DNA from 3 places in the Citrobacter telavivensis genome. Region 2 is predicted to be linked to each of the others. Evidence: predicted binding sites of a transcription regulator. Region 2 holds the regulator's gene; each other region holds the start of a gene.
The links. Region 2 encodes Fur, which represses iron uptake genes when iron is present. Its sites were predicted from a motif close to ATAATAATGAGAACNACTATCAA; they were not measured.
Positions count from the first base shown of each region.

Region 1: exbB (tol-pal system-associated acyl-CoA thioesterase) is a predicted target of Fur. The motif match lies at 2,740-2,762, and genes of this name have one in related genera.
Region 3: sodA (superoxide dismutase [Mn]) is a predicted target of Fur. The motif match lies at 2,878-2,900, and genes of this name have one in related genera.

Region 1 covers NZ_JBGUBF010000009.1:67,364-72,488, forward strand. The annotation lists gene ACERJC_RS22815 (AraC family transcriptional regulator) at 1-539, shown strand, start outside; gene yghB (DedA family general envelope maintenance protein YghB) at 588-1,247, opposite strand; gene metC (cystathionine beta-lyase) at 1,387-2,574, opposite strand; gene exbB (tol-pal system-associated acyl-CoA thioesterase) at 2,824-3,558, shown strand; gene exbD (TonB system transport protein ExbD) at 3,565-3,990, shown strand; gene ACERJC_RS22840 (cytoplasmic protein) at 4,055-4,486, opposite strand; gene ACERJC_RS22845 (hypothetical protein) at 4,486-4,893, opposite strand; gene ACERJC_RS22850 (ESA_00282 family adhesion-associated protein) at 4,998-5,125, shown strand, end outside.
Region 2 covers NZ_JBGUBF010000001.1:456,680-461,804, forward strand. The annotation lists gene tcuA (FAD-dependent tricarballylate dehydrogenase TcuA) at 1-554, opposite strand, end outside; gene tcuR (tricarballylate utilization LysR family transcriptional regulator TcuR) at 652-1,578, opposite strand; gene fur (ferric iron uptake transcriptional regulator) at 1,709-2,155, opposite strand; gene fldA (flavodoxin FldA) at 2,436-2,966, opposite strand; gene ybfE (LexA regulated protein) at 3,116-3,409, opposite strand; gene ybfF (esterase) at 3,538-4,311, opposite strand; gene seqA (replication initiation negative regulator SeqA) at 4,502-5,047, shown strand; gene pgm (phosphoglucomutase (alpha-D-glucose-1,6-bisphosphate-dependent)) at 5,071-5,125, shown strand, end outside.
Region 3 covers NZ_JBGUBF010000007.1:85,113-90,237, reverse strand. The annotation lists gene rhaS (HTH-type transcriptional activator RhaS) at 1-652, shown strand, start outside; gene rhaR (HTH-type transcriptional activator RhaR) at 807-1,655, shown strand; gene rhaT (L-rhamnose/proton symporter RhaT) at 1,652-2,686, opposite strand; gene sodA (superoxide dismutase [Mn]) at 2,973-3,593, shown strand; gene kdgT (2-keto-3-deoxygluconate transporter) at 3,787-4,770, shown strand; gene ACERJC_RS21375 (dihydrodipicolinate synthase family protein) at 4,856-5,125, opposite strand, start outside.

The DNA.
Region 1 (5,125 bases), on a different contig from region 2:
TTCAGCCGTCGATGGCGGCAAGCGGGATCAACTCCGCGACGCTCTCTGAGGAGATCCTCTGCGCGGCAGAACGTCTGCTCGACGTCATGGAGAGACCGCTGGACGCGCGAATTCTCGGTAAACAGATTATCCGCGAGATCCTCTATCACGTTCTGACCGGGCCACGCGGTGGCGCGCTGCTGGCGCTGGTGAGCCGTCAGACCCACTTCAGCCTGATTAGCCGCGTGCTCAAGCGTATTGAAAATAAGTACACCGAAAACCTCAACGTCGAGCAACTGGCGGCAGAAGCCAACATGAGCGTCTCTGCGTTCCACCATAATTTTAAGTCAGTCACCAGCACATCGCCGTTGCAGTACCTGAAAACGTATCGGTTACATAAGGCGCGGATGATGATGATTCACGACGGCATGAAGGCCAGTGCGGCGGCAATGCGGGTGGGTTATGAAAGTGCGTCGCAATTCAGTCGCGAATTTAAGCGCTATTTCGGCGTGACGCCGGGAGAGGATGCGGCGCGGATCCGCACCATGCAGGGGAGTTGACGGACGGCGCAGGCCGGATAAGCAGAGCGCTATCCGGCAATCAACCTATCAGGCGCTACAGTATTTCTTCTTGATAACGACCACAACCGTGCCGATCAAACCCGCCGCCAGCAGGAAGAGTGGCAGGATCATCAGGAAGGTCATAACCTGATCTTCATGGCGCTTCACAAACGGGATCATGCTGAGGGCATAGCCAAAGCTGGTGACCACGCCGACCCACAGCAGACCGCTCAGCCAGTTGAAGAACTGGAAACGGCGGTTAGAGAGGCCGGAAATCCCCGCCATGGTTGGCAGCAGGGTCCGTACGAACGCCAGAAAGCGTCCCGCCAGCAGTGCCAGCAGACCGTGGCGGTCAAACATGCAGGTCGCGCGCTGGTGGTATTTCGCCGGAAGTTGCGCCAGCCAGCCTTTTACCGTTCGCGTATTGCCCAGCCAGCGTCCCTGAATATAGCTGAGCCAACAACCGAGGCTGGCCGCCGTCGTCAGGATCACCAGAGTAGGGACAAAGCTCATGACGCCCTGCGCGACTAATGCGCCCGCTAATAGCAGGAGGCTATCACCGGGTAAAAATGAGGCCGGTAACAGGCCATTCTCTAAAAACAGCGTGGCGAACATCACAAAGTAGACGACGCTAACAACATGTGGGTCCGCCAGCGCGGCAAAATCATGTTGCCAGAGCGCAGCGATAATATCTTGAATGACAGCCATGGACTTTCCTGTGGAACAGCGTTTACGCCTTAATGACCCTATTGTACTCCTGAACGGGCCCGGATGACTTGATCCCGGGCGCAACAAATGCAGACAATTTCGCTCGACGTGTCTGCATAGCTGTCCATTAGCGTCAATTTTACACGAGGCGAGAAAATCCGGCGGCTAAATCTGCAATCAGATCGTCAACATTTTCTAAACCAATGTGGAGACGAATCAGCGTGCCGCTGAAATCCACGCCCCCTTCCGGGCGAATTTCCGCAATCTGTTCAGGCTGATTGGCCAGAATCAGCGACTCAAACCCGCCCCACGAATAGGCCATGCTGAACAGGCTGAAGTGATCCAGATAAGCGGACAGCTCGTCATTATTGAGCTTTTTATTCAGCACAAATGAGAACAGACCGCTGCTCCCCGTAAAGTCACGTTTCCAGAATTCGTGTCCTTTACTGCCCGGCAATGCCGGATGATTCACTCGTGCGACCTGCGGATGGGCAGCCAGCCATTCGGCAACCTTCAGACTGCTTTCGTGATGCTGACGCAGGCGCACACCCAGGGTACGCAGCCCGCGGCTGGTCATATAGGCCGTATCCGCATCGACCATTTGCCCCATCAGATAGGCATTCTCACGCAACCGATCCCAGCAGCGGGCGTTCGAAACGGCAGTACCAACCATTGCGTCGGAGTGACCAATCAGGTACTTGGTCCCGGCCTGAATCGAGATATCAATGCCGAAATCGAGGGCTTTAAACAGCACGCCCGCAGCCCAGGTGTTGTCGATCATAATGATGGCGTCTGGCGCAACGCGTCTGACGGCGGCGACAATCGCCGGTACGTCGTGGACTTCCATGGTGACGGAACCCGGAGACTCGAGGAAAACGACTTTGGTGTTGGGTTGAAGATGCTTAACAATGTCAGCGCCGACCAACGGATCGAACCAGCCGGTGGTCACCCCCAGCTTGCCGAGGATTTTGGTGCAGAAATCCTGGCTCGGCTCATAGGCTGTGTTAGTCATCAGCACGTGGTCGCCCTGTTCGACAAAGGCCAGAATGGTGTTGGCGACAGCCGCAGCGCCGCAGGGGAAGAGCGCGCAGCCGGCACCGCCTTCAAGCTCGCACATCGCTTCCTGCAGCGAGAAATGGGTCAACGTGCCGCGGCGTCCGTAAAAGAGTTCGCCGTTGGCGCGGTTGCGGGTGGCGTGCTTTTTGTCTTCGACCGTTTCAAAAACCAGCGAAGAAGCGCGTTGAATCACACTATTCACCGAACCCAGCGTGTATTTTTTACTGCGTCCTGCACCGACCAGTTTGGTGTCCAGTTGCTTATCTGCCATGTTGTGTTTCCTGTTTTTATACGTCTGGATGTCTAAACTACCACGAATGGCAAAATGCGCATCCCGGGGAACAGGATAAAGCACAATATTTTCTTAAAATTCCCTCCCGTAACGTTTTACTGCGTAAGCGCAAGGAAAAGAAACCAAAGGTGCGGCACTATGTAAATAGTAATGAGAACGACTATCAATTCGACGTCGTTTTGATATTATTACGCTCAGAATTTGTGATTTGCGTCCTGGAGATACAGAGTGGGTAATAATTTGATGCAGACGGATCTTTCCGTCTGGGGTATGTATCAGCACGCCGACATCGTGGTTAAGTGCGTGATGATTGGTCTGATTCTGGCGTCAGTGGTCACCTGGGCTATCTTCTTCAGTAAGAGTGTTGAGTTCTTCTCTCAGAAGCGTCGGCTTAAGCGCGAACAGCAGCTGTTGGCGGAAGCCCGCTCTCTGGATCAGGCAAGCGATATCGCTGCAAACTTTGGCGCTAAAAGCTTAAGCGTCCAATTGCTCAATGAAGCGCAGAACGAACTGGAACTGTCTCAGGGCAGTGAAGACAACGAAGGGATTAAAGAGCGTACTGGTTTTCGTCTGGAGCGTCGCGTTGCGGCGGCGGGACGTCATATGGGGCGCGGAAATGGCTACCTGGCGACCATCGGGGCGATTTCACCGTTTGTCGGTTTGTTCGGTACGGTCTGGGGCATCATGAATAGCTTCATCGGGATTGCGCAAACGCAGACCACTAACCTCGCCGTCGTAGCGCCGGGTATCGCAGAAGCACTGCTGGCGACGGCCATCGGTCTGGTTGCCGCCATCCCAGCCGTGGTTATCTATAATATCTTTGCCCGTCAGATTGGCGGTCTTAAAGCGATGCTGGGCGATGTGGCAGCACAGGTGCTGTTACTGCAAAGCCGCGACCTGGATCTGGATGCAAGCGCATCCGCTCATCCGGTACGCACCGCGCAGAAATTACGTGTAGGGTAATGTTTCATGGCAATGCGTCTTAATGAAAATCTGGACGATAACGGTGAAATGCATGAAATCAACGTGACGCCGTTTATCGACGTCATGCTGGTACTGCTGATCATCTTTATGGTGGCCGCGCCGTTGGCAACGGTGGATGTAAAGGTAAACCTGCCTGCTTCCTCCAGTACGCCACAACCGCGCCCGGAAAAACCCGTTTACCTGTCGGTCAAAGCGGACAACAGCATGTTTATTGGTAACGATCCGGTGACGGACGAGACCATGGTGGCAGAACTGACGGCACTGACTGAAGGGAAGAAAGACACCACGATCTTCTTCCGCGCGGATAAAACCGTCGACTATGAGACCCTGATGAAGGTGATGGACACGCTGCATCAGGCGGGGTATCTGAAGATTGGCCTGGTCGGCGAAGAGGTCGCGAAAGCGAAATAATCGTTGTCGCCTCGGGCACGATGAGAGAAAAGGTCGGGTAAGGCGTTATCGCTACCCGGCTTTTTTATTGCCTGTCGCTCCGGGTCTGTACCAGGCGTTCATTGAGCGCGACGGTGGTGATCGCGATCGTGCGGTAGTTCCCGTCGGCAAGTTTGCGCGTCAGTCGCAGCGTGGCTGTCTCCCGAGCCAGCAAATACTGCCAGGTGCTCTCCAGCCGCGCCATGATTTTGTCATGCAGCTCCGGGGTCTGTCTGATAATGGCGTTGATCGCCGCGCCATAAATCTCTTCCTTCACCTGAAGCGCGTAAATTTCCCGTCGGTTTTGCCATTTCAGACGAACCAGCGCCGCCGGGATAGAGGTCACTTCTTGCGCCACACTTTCGAGGACGGCATTTTTATTGGCGATAAGCGCGGCAATATTCTGCTTTAAGATAAATTGATCGCTTTTATTATCATCCAGGGCCAAATAGACATTATTATCTTCAACATCTTTAATCATTGTTCGTCATCCAGAGAATAGAAAAGGGGCGAGTCTTTCTCCCGGGTAATTAAATTAAGCCAAATTTCATTACCATTTTCATTTATATGCGCGGTCATTTCAGCGATTATTTTACTTAAGGTCTGGGCGTCAATATCGCCTTCAGCCTGTAACGCATTAATAACCCGGGCGAAAGTCTCAATTTTTGCCACCCGCTCAAGGCGTTCTTTAAAATGACGATCGCGTTCTTCGAGCAGAATATTTTTAGATTGCCCTGTGGGCGTTGCGCTAATTAAGATATCGGCTTCATAATCGCTGAGGGTTGTTTTGCTCTGAGTTAAATTCTCATCGTTTTCTGCTGTTCCTTCCGCCTGACCTGCGGGTGACAGATGAAAACGCGGTGGCACAAGGTGCTCAGGAAGCATGTCGCAATTTCCTTTAATATCAAAAGTATAGTTGTTTTTATTTGGCAGGTCGCGTTGACAATAACATGGGGTAATTTTAGAATCAAAAAAAATGGAGTCATGCTATGAACAGTATTTTTTATTCTGTCATTACCTTGTTATTGCTGACCGGCGGCGTGCTTTTATTAATGCGTGAGTTTAATAAACCGCACAACGCTGAAGAACTGGCCTCTGCGACTCAATCAACACCTCT
Region 2 (5,125 bases):
GATTCAAACCCGCCAGCGGCGAGGACGCAGGCTTTGGCCTCAATGCGCTCGTTCCCTGCCAGGGCGGCGACGAATTCACCGTTGCGCAATTCAAGCGCCTGTACCGGCGAGTTGTAGCGAATCTGAACCCCCAGCTTTTCTGCGCTGCGGTAATAGGCGTTCACGAGGGCTTTACCGCCGCCCATGAAGAAGGCATTGGTACGCGCCACGTGCAGTGCGCCAGAGAGTGGAGGCTGAAAGTTAACACCGTGCTGGCGCATCCAGTCACGACACTGCGATGAGGTGCGGATCACCAGACGCGCCAGCGCTTCATCGGTGTTGCCTTCCGTGACACGCCAGAGATCCTGCCAGAATTCCTCTTCGGGATAACTCTCGACCAGCACATCCTGTGGCGCATCGTGCATGCATCGTAAATTGCGCGTATGTTGAGAATTGCCGCCGCGCCATTCCCGTGGCGCAGCCTCTAACAGCAACACGGAGGCTCCTGCCTCGCGAGCGGTTAAGGCGGCACATAACGCGGCATTACCGCCGCCAATCACCAGTACATCCACCATCGTATACTCCATTATCATTTAACTATTTGTTAAATTTGTAATTGAAATGTATACGTACGGGTTGTATGGGCGCTATGACGAAAAGCTAAAGACCTGTTTAGTGAGCGTAAAGGGTTGCACCCGGCCAACAGCCGGTTTCAACAAGTTCACGCATGACTTTTGTGAGCATCACGCGGGCGGCGAGCCCGGCGGGGGTGAGTTCATCGTCAGACAGGCTGACCAGAAAATTGGGGCGGCTAAGTACAGGATTGTGGACACCGATCACTCTTAGCGCGTCTCTCTCAAGGTGCGAAATGGCAGCTCCGGGTTGCAGCGTGGCACCGAGTCCGCTGCGAACGGCGTGCATCAGTAACGTCAGGCCGTCAATTTCCGTGGCGATATCAACCTTTAGTCCGTGTTCCTGACAGATGGCCTCCAGTCGGCCGCGCAGTCCGTGACCGAGGCTTGGCATGATCAGGGGAATATTCGCCAGTTGAGCAGGGGTTATGGTGTCATCCGGAATATCCGCCAGCAGCTCGTGCGTGCCAATCAGAAAAAGCCGCTCTTCGAGAACCGGCCTGGCGCTCCAGCGCAGGATCTTCTCTTTTTGAAAAACGACGGCCAGATCAATCTGACGGGTGTTGATCATCCGTTCCAGATTGCCCGAGAGGCTTTCCACCACATGCAAGCGTACGTCGGCGTAATGTTCCCGCATAGCATGAATAAACGGCATTCCCAGGACAGAGGCCGTGCTGGGGGCCATGCCGACGCTGACATGTCCGGACAGACGCGCATCGCGCGCGGCCAGAATGGCGTCATCAGCGTGACGCAGCGCCAGTTGCGCCTGTGAGTAAAAGGCCAGACCGGCGTTGGTTGGCGTTACGCCACGCGAGGTTCGCTGCAATAGACGAATCGCAAGTTCGTTTTCCAGTCGTGTCATCTGCTGGCTGAGCGCGGAAACGCCGATGTCGAGATCGAGCGCCGCGCTGCCCATACTCCCGGTTTCCACAATACGGACAAAATAACGTAGCTGGCGAAGTTCCATTTCGATTCTCCGGACAAGGCAGGGTGAGATTTTACATTAAAGCAACATGCTGTCAGAAGAAAGCGCGGCGTGGGGAATGGCACGCATAAAAAAAGCCAACCGGCAGGTTGGCTTTTCAGAATAATACAAATTATTTCGCGTCGTGCGCGTGTTCGTCTTCGCGACAATCGCCTTCAGCACAGTGGCCGTACAGATAAAGGCTATGATTCGTCAGACGAATGCCATGCTTCGCCGCGATCTCACGCTGACGCGCTTCAATAGAATCATCACTGAATTCGATCACTTTGCCGCAATCGAGGCAAATAAGGTGATCGTGATGATGCTGCTGGGTCAACTCGAAAACGGATTTACCGCCTTCAAAATTGTGGCGGGTAACGATCCCGGCGTCGTCAAACTGGTTCAGCACGCGATACACGGTCGCCAGACCAATTTCTTCACCCATGTCGATCAGTCGTTTATATAAATCTTCCGCACTGACGTGATGGTTTTCCGGTTCCTGAAGAACTTCCAGGATCTTTAAACGAGGAAGCGTTACTTTCAGGCCAGCCTTCTTTAATGCGGTATTGTTGTCAGTCATGCGGAATCTGTCCTGTTGCTAAACGATTCACTTCATACAAGAAGTGACAGAAATTGCACTCGAGATAATGCGTTTCATTATAGGACTGCCGTGTCTAAATGAAAACCGCAAGCCTCTGGCAAATGTTAATAAATAGTCGGTATTGCCTGGAAATGAGAGCGCCACCTAAAAACTCCCGCACATTGTACAGGGATGGGCAAGAAAGTTACAAATTTGTAGCAATTATTTTGATTGGTTCTGTCTATTGATGCGGCGCAAACATTGTCTGCGCCGCCGTACATCAGGCGTTAATGATGTCGTCGAGGTGCAGTTCTTCAGAAATCTGCTTCACCCATTTTTCCACGCGCTCGGCGGTCAGTTCCGGCTGACGGTCTTCGTCAATCGCCAGACCGACAAAATGGTCGTCATCCGCCAGACCTTTGGACGCTTCAAAATGATAGCCTGCGGTCGGCCAGTGACCCACGATGGTTGCGCCGCGCGGCTCAATGATATCGCGGATTGTGCCTAACGCGTCGCAGAAGTATTCAGCATAGTCTTCCTGATCGCCGCAGCCAAACAGCGCAACCAGTTTGCCGTTAAAATCAATGTCTTCGAGGGTCGGGAAGAAGTCGTCCCAGTCGCACTGCGCTTCACCGTAGTACCAGGTTGGGATACCAAGCAGCAGAATGTCATAGCCTTCGAGATCTTCCTTGCTGCTTTTTGCAATGTCATGCACATCGGCAACGTCTTTACCAAGCTGTTTTTGAATCATTTTTGCGATATTTTCGGTATTCCCGGTGTCGCTGCCGAAAAAGATGCCAGTGATTGCCATGAGTAAAGTAACCTCTTGAAACTTATTGAAATGGTGGTGGCGAGTTGCCCACAGATAACGGCAATCATAGCAGAACAGTCAGGTATGCGGAAATAGCAAACGCATACGAGTGCACTCCATGCTACACGAAAGTGGGGAATGAGGGGATTTCAGGCGAGATCCTGGCCGCGTAGCGCCGCCAGTTGGGCCATCAGTATCTCTTCAATCAGTTCACTGCGGCTCATCTCCCGGGATTCCGCCAGCTCATTTAGCGCGTCAACGGCTTCCGCGTTGAGCTTGAGCTCGACACGCTTAAGACCACGAACTTTGTCGCGTTTTAGCTGATTACGCTTGTTAATGCGCAGTTGTTCATCGCGCGAAAGCGGATTGGTTTTCGGTCGTCCCGGGCGACGCTCGTGCGCGAACAGATCTAGTGTCGTACGGTCCGTTTGTTCTTTGGCCATGATTTTGGTGACTTCGGGGAAACAATCAGCCAGGCCTCTGCCCGGATGGATAGCGCGCCATCATACATCAGCGGATGAGGCGCGCCAACGTTCGTACGTGTAATCGCGCACGGACGCTGAGTTTTTAATCAGTTAGCCGTCTCGTTGAGATAACGACGGATGGCGCGCAGCACCGCCTCCGGCTTTTCGGCATGCACCCAATGACCCGCCCCGGCAATCACATGCGCACGCGCCTGTGGGAACTGGGCCAGTAAATCGGCGCGATACGCCTCGGTGACATAAGGGGAGTTGCCGCCGGGGATAAACAGCGCCGGATGATCCCAGGCCGGAATCGTCTCCCAGCCGACGATATGCGGGTATTGTTCCCACAGCACCGGCACGTTAAAACGCCACTCGCCGTCAACATATGATTTCAGCAAAAACTGAATCACGCCTTCTTCATTAAGATATTCGCGCATGACCGCAGCCGCCTGCTGGCGGGTCTTTGCCTTTGATGCCGTCACCGCGTTGATGGCAGCGAAAATTTCGTCGTGGCGGCGGACAGGGTAGTCCACCGGGGCGATATCTATTGCCACTAAACGATCGATGCGTTCCGGGGCCAGCGCGCTGAGCGCCATTACCGCTTTACCGCCCATCGAGTGACCAATAAAGGTGGCTTTTTCGATGTGTTGTGCCTCCAGCGTATCCAGCAGATCCTGTGCCATCGCCGGGTAGTTCATCACCGGGTCGCGAGGAGAGAGACCGTGGTTACGCATATCGACCTGGATGATGTCATGGTCGTTCACCAGGTCTCGTGCGAGCACGCCCAGGTTGTCCAGACTACCAAATAAACCGTGAACCAGTACGATGGGAGAATTATTGTGCAGGTTTTGTGCGGATTGCGCTCGGATATTCAATTTCATGGCAAAGTTCTTTTTTTCGCTCTGTCGGGTTAGGGTATTATGTTGACCATTCTGCCACTGGGCTGCAACCACTTCGGTTTTCTCCGAGTTTTTTGTTCAGCCAGGTTTGACGCTATTCGCCGTTGGGATTTGCCCCTATACTCCCAACGATTTGTATTTCAGATCAGATAAGACACCGCACTGGATTAAGATGAAAACGATTGAAGTTGATGATGAACTCTATAGCTATATTGCCAGCCACACGAAGCATATCGGCGAGAGCGCATCCGAGATTTTACGGCGTATGTTGAAGTTTTCCGCCGCATCACAGCCCGTCACGCCAGTGACAAAAGAGGTTCGCACGGCGCAACCGGTGGTTGCAGAGGCGAAACCCGTCAATCTTGTCAAAGATAAAGTGCGCGCGATGCGTGAACTGCTTCTGTCCGATGAATATGCGGAACAGAAGAAAGCGGTTAACCGCTTTATGCTGGTGCTGACTACACTTTATACACTGGATCAACATGCGTTTGCTGAAGCAACGGAATCGTTGCATGGCCGAACGCGTGTCTATTTTGCGGCTGATGAACAGACGCTACTGAAAAACGGTAATCAAACCAAACCAAAACACGTGCCCGGCACGCCTTATTGGGTGATCACCAACACCAACACCGGCCGTAAATGCAGCATGATCGAACACATCATGCAGTCAATGCAATTCCCGGCGGAATTGATTGAAAAGGTTTGCGGAACAATTTAATCCATGCAGAAAAGGACCAGGCAATGGCAATCCACGACCGTGCAGGCAAGCCTGCGCAACAAAGTGATTTGATTAACG
Region 3 (5,125 bases), on a different contig from region 2:
TTGCTTTGTCCGCGACCATGACCGGCACTTGTATGAACATACGGACAATCTTTGCCTGACCAATGTGCTCTACCGCTCGCCCGATGCGTTCCGCTTCCTGGCCGGACTGGATCAACTGCTGCCGCAGGAACAGGATGGCGTGTATCCCTCCCACTGGCGGGTAAATCAGGGTGCGCTGCAACAGGTGCGTCAACTGGTGGCAAAAATGGAACAGGATGGCGATGAGAGCGATCTCCCCGGCGTGGCCAATCGTGAAATTCTGTTTATGCAGTTGCTGGTGCTGCTACGCAAAAGTAGCCTGATGGAAGGGGCGGAAAATAACGATGCACGGCTGAATCATCTGATGGCCTGGCTGGAAGATCATTTTGCGGAAGAAGTGTGCTGGGAGGCGCTGGCCGGTAGGTTCTCGCTGTCCCTGCGCACATTGCATCGCCAGTTGAAGCAACAGACCGGATTGACGCCGCAGCGCTATCTCAACCGTCTGCGTTTAATCAAGGCCCGCCATCTGTTACGTCATAGCGATGAAAGCGTCACGGAGATCGCCTATCGCTGCGGTTTCGGCGACAGTAACCACTTTTCGACCCTGTTTCGCCGTGAATTTGACTGGTCGCCGCGCGACATCCGCCAGGGACGGGATGCGTTACTTCAGTAACGCGAATACTATCAACGTTTTTCGCCGCCAAATTGCTGATAATCATCGATCTGTGATGCCGGATGGCGACGCGGTGGCGTCTTATCCGGCCTACGTGTTCACGTAATTTGTAGGCCGGATAAGGCGAAGCCGCCATCCGGCAAGGAATATTCTGGTGGCGAATCAACTGATTCTTCTAAAAGACGACTTCTTTGCGAATGCCGGGCAGGCCGTCGCCGTTGCCGATCGCTATCCGCAGGATGTGTTTGCCGAACATACGCATGATTTCTGTGAGCTGGTGATTGTCTGGCGAGGCAATGGTCTGCATGTGCTGAACGACCGTCCCTATCGCATCACCCGTGGCGATCTGTTTTATATTCGTGCCGAAGACAAGCACTCCTATACCTCCGTTAATGACCTCGTGTTGCAAAACATCATCTATTGCCCGGAGCGGCTAAAGCTGAATCTGGGCTGGGAGATGGCGATTCCCGGATTTAACGGCACGCCGCGGCAGCCGCACTGGCGGCTGGGCAGTGCTGGAATGACGCAGGCGCGCCAGGTGATAAGCCAGATTGAGCATGAAAGTAACCAGCACGATCCGCTCGCTAACGAGATGGCAGAGCTGCTCTTTGGCCAACTGGTAATGACGCTGAAGCGCCATCGCTATGCCACCGACACGCTGCCAGCGACCTCCAGCGAAACGCTGCTGGATAAACTGATTACCGCGCTGGCCGCCAGTCTGGAACGTCCGTTTGCGCTGGATACCTTTTGCTGCCGGGAGGCGTGCAGCGAACGCGTGCTGCGTCAGCAGTTTCGTAGCCAGACCGGGATGACGATTAACCAGTATCAGCGTCAGGTTCGCGTCTGCCATGCGCAATATCTTCTTCAGCACAGCCGTCTGATGATCGGTGAAATTTCGATGAAGTGTGGATTTGAGGACAGTAACTACTTTTCTGTGGTGTTCACGCGGGAAACCGGGATGACGCCCAGTCAGTGGCGTCATCTCAGTAACTCAAGTGATTAGCTTGCCATGCCCAGACCGACAATGTTGGCGGCGATGATGATCACTACGCATCCCAGACTCAGTACGCTGACGGGACGACGCCCGGCATTGTTCCACTCTTTCAGCACCAGACCGACGATACCACCGCACAGCACGTAGAAACTCATGTGCAGCATCCAACTGATGTAGTCATATTGCGCCGGAATGCGCGCGTGGCCCCAGGCGTAGAAAAAGAATTGCAGATACCACATCAGGCCACCCAGCGCAGACAGCAGCACGTTGGTGATGATAAGCGATTTTGCCAGCGAGAAGTCGGCTTTTACCGACAGGTTCTTCACTTTTGCCAGACGAACAAAACAGAAGCCCAGGTTGACCAGCGCGCCGCCGCCCATGATCACCACGTAGCTTGGCAGCGCGACATACAGCGGGTCTACACCCAGCGCCGCGGCTGCTTCATGCATCGGCTTCGCGGCGTTCATCGCAAACGACATGCCTGCGGAGAAAATGCCGCACATCACCGCCAGCAGTAGCCCTTTTTTCAGGTTGAAATCTTCGGCTTTGATGCCCATTTTGCGCTCTTTGAGCTGGCCCGCACGGGTGACAATCCCGACGCCAATCAGCGCAACCAGTACCCCGAGCAGGGTCATCCGCCCGCCTTCGGTGTTAATCAGCACATCAAAGTTGCCGTTGATGATAGGGGTCATCAGCGTACCGACAATCAGCGTGATGCCAATGGCAATGCCAATCCCCATCGACATGCCGAGGTAGCGCATGGTCAGGCCGTAGTTGATATTACCAATGCCCCACATTGCGCCGAACAGGAATACCGGAAGCAGAGTGGAGAGGTTGAAAGAACTGTAGTAGGCCCAGAAGTTGGGCAGCAGCATGGCGCTGATGGTCCAGGGAAGAATCAGCCAGGAGACAATCCCGCCGACCGACCACATGGTTTCCCATGACCACTGTTTCACTTGTTTGAACGGGGCATAGAAACAGGCTGCACTGGCCGCGCCTATCAAATGCCAAAAAATACCCATCGTAATCGCGTTACTCATTACATCATCCTCATTGTTTTTATCGTCGTTTCTACCCTTCCGACGTCATGAGTTTAAAAATTGCGCAGAGGTATAACCTTTTGCCGATTGCCGCGATTTTTCCTTTCTGGCAAAGGCCCGGTTAAGTGGGTGATATGGCTCACATAATCAACAATAGGCGAAAAGGTAATAACCTTATAAAAAGTACGGCATTGATAATCATTTTCAATATCATTTAATTAACTATAATGAACCAACTGCTTACGCGGCGTTAACACCCGGCCGCTCGACAATAATGGAGATGAATATGAGTTATACACTGCCATCCCTGCCGTACGCTTATGATGCGCTGGAACCGCACTTCGATAAGCAGACGATGGAAATCCACCATACCAAACACCACCAGACCTATGTAAACAACGCCAACGCGGCGCTGGAAAGTCTGCCTGAATTCGCTAACCTGTCTGCGGAAGAGCTGATCGCTAAACTGGATCAGGTACCGGCCGACAAAAAAACCGTTCTGCGTAACAATGCGGGCGGTCACGCTAACCACAGCCTGTTCTGGAAAGGCCTGAAAAAGGGCACGACCCTGCAGGGCGATCTGAAAGCGGCTATCGAACGTGATTTCGGCTCCGTTGATAACTTCAAAGCAGAGTTTGAAAAAGCTGCTGCAACCCGTTTCGGTTCTGGCTGGGCCTGGCTGGTGCTGAAAGGCGATAAACTGGCGGTCGTTTCTACCGCAAACCAGGATTCCCCGCTGATGGGGGAAGCGATTTCTGGCGCTTCCGGCTTCCCGATTGTGGGTCTGGACGTGTGGGAACACGCTTACTACCTGAAATTCCAGAACCGTCGCCCGGACTACATCAAAGAGTTCTGGAACGTGGTGAACTGGGACGAAGCGGCTGCGCGTTTCGCGGCGAAAAAATAAGTCTTATTTAACAAGACGTAGCGTTTGTATGACCCCGTCGGCGCGACCGGTGGGGTTTTTTTGTGATCAAAATCAAATCAAAAACAGCGATCCACAAAAAATGAAACATTGTTTTGTTGTGTGGTTGGGATCACTTTTATTATTGTGCTGAATGTCTATCGTTGACACATCTTTACATCGGAAGGTGATGGAAATGCAGATTAAACGCACGATAGAAAAAATCCCTGGCGGCATGATGCTCGTCCCTCTGTTCCTGGGCGCGTTGTGTCACACGTTCTCTCCCGACGCGGGGAAATATTTTGGCTCATTCACCAACGGGATGATCACCGGTACGGTGCCGATTCTGGCCGTGTGGTTTTTCTGCATGGGGGCCTCCATCAAGCTGAGCGCAACGGGTACCGTCCTGCGTAAGTCCGGAACGCTGGTGGTGACCAAAATTGCTGTGGCGTGGGTGGTGGCGGCGATTGCCTCGCGGATCATCCCTGAACATGGCGTGGAGGTAGGATTCTTTGCCGGGCTGTCGACACTGGCGCTGGTTGCGGCAATGGACATGACCAACGGTGGGCTGTACGCGTCGATCATGCAGCAGTACGGCACCAAAGAAGAGGCCGGGGCATTTGTCCTGATGTCGCTGGAATCGGGCCCGCTGATGACGATGATCATCCTCGGTACGGCCGGGATTGCGTCGTTTGAACCGCATGTTTTTGTCGGCGCGGTGCTGCCATTCCTGGTGGGCTTCACGCTGGGTAATCTGGACCCTGAGCTGCGCGAGTTCTTCAGTAAAGCGGTACAGACGCTGATCCCCTTCTTCGCCTTTGCGCTGGGTAACACCATCGATCTGAGCGTGATTGCGCAGACCGGTCTGTTGGGCATTCTGTTGGGTGTGGCGGTGATTATCGTGACCGGTATTCCGCTGATCGTTGCCGATAAACTGATCGGCGGCGGCGACGGTACGGCAGGGATTGCCGCTTCCAGCTCAGCCGGTGCGGCGGTGGCGACACCGGTACTGATCGCAGAAATGGTGCCCGCATTTAAACCGATGGCACCGGCGGCAACCTCGCTGGTGGCAACCTCGGTGATTGTGACGTCAATCCTTGTGCCAATTATCACCTCTGTCTGGTCGAAGAAGGTCAAAGCGAAAGCGGCGGCAATCGAAATCCAACATGCTGTGAAATAAAACAATAATGCCGGATAGCACTGCGCTTATCCGGCCTTTTTTTGCATCATAAAAAGGCCTGGTGAATCTCACCAGGCCTTGTCTTTTAACGACCAAACACCTCATCAATCGTCCGGCAGTCGTGTTCGTTCAACTCGCCGCCCGCATTACGTGAAACCCCGCTGCAATAGCCGAACTTCCGCGATACCACCGTCTTGATGGTGGTGACGAAATCTTCGCCGATGGCATAAATCGACATATAGACGCCAATTTTCTGCTGAATGTCGCGCAGGGCCGCCAGGTCACCGGCCTTGAACGCTTCACGCGCGCTGACAAACAGTTCCGGCATAACGTTGTTGAGTCCGGAGATAATCCC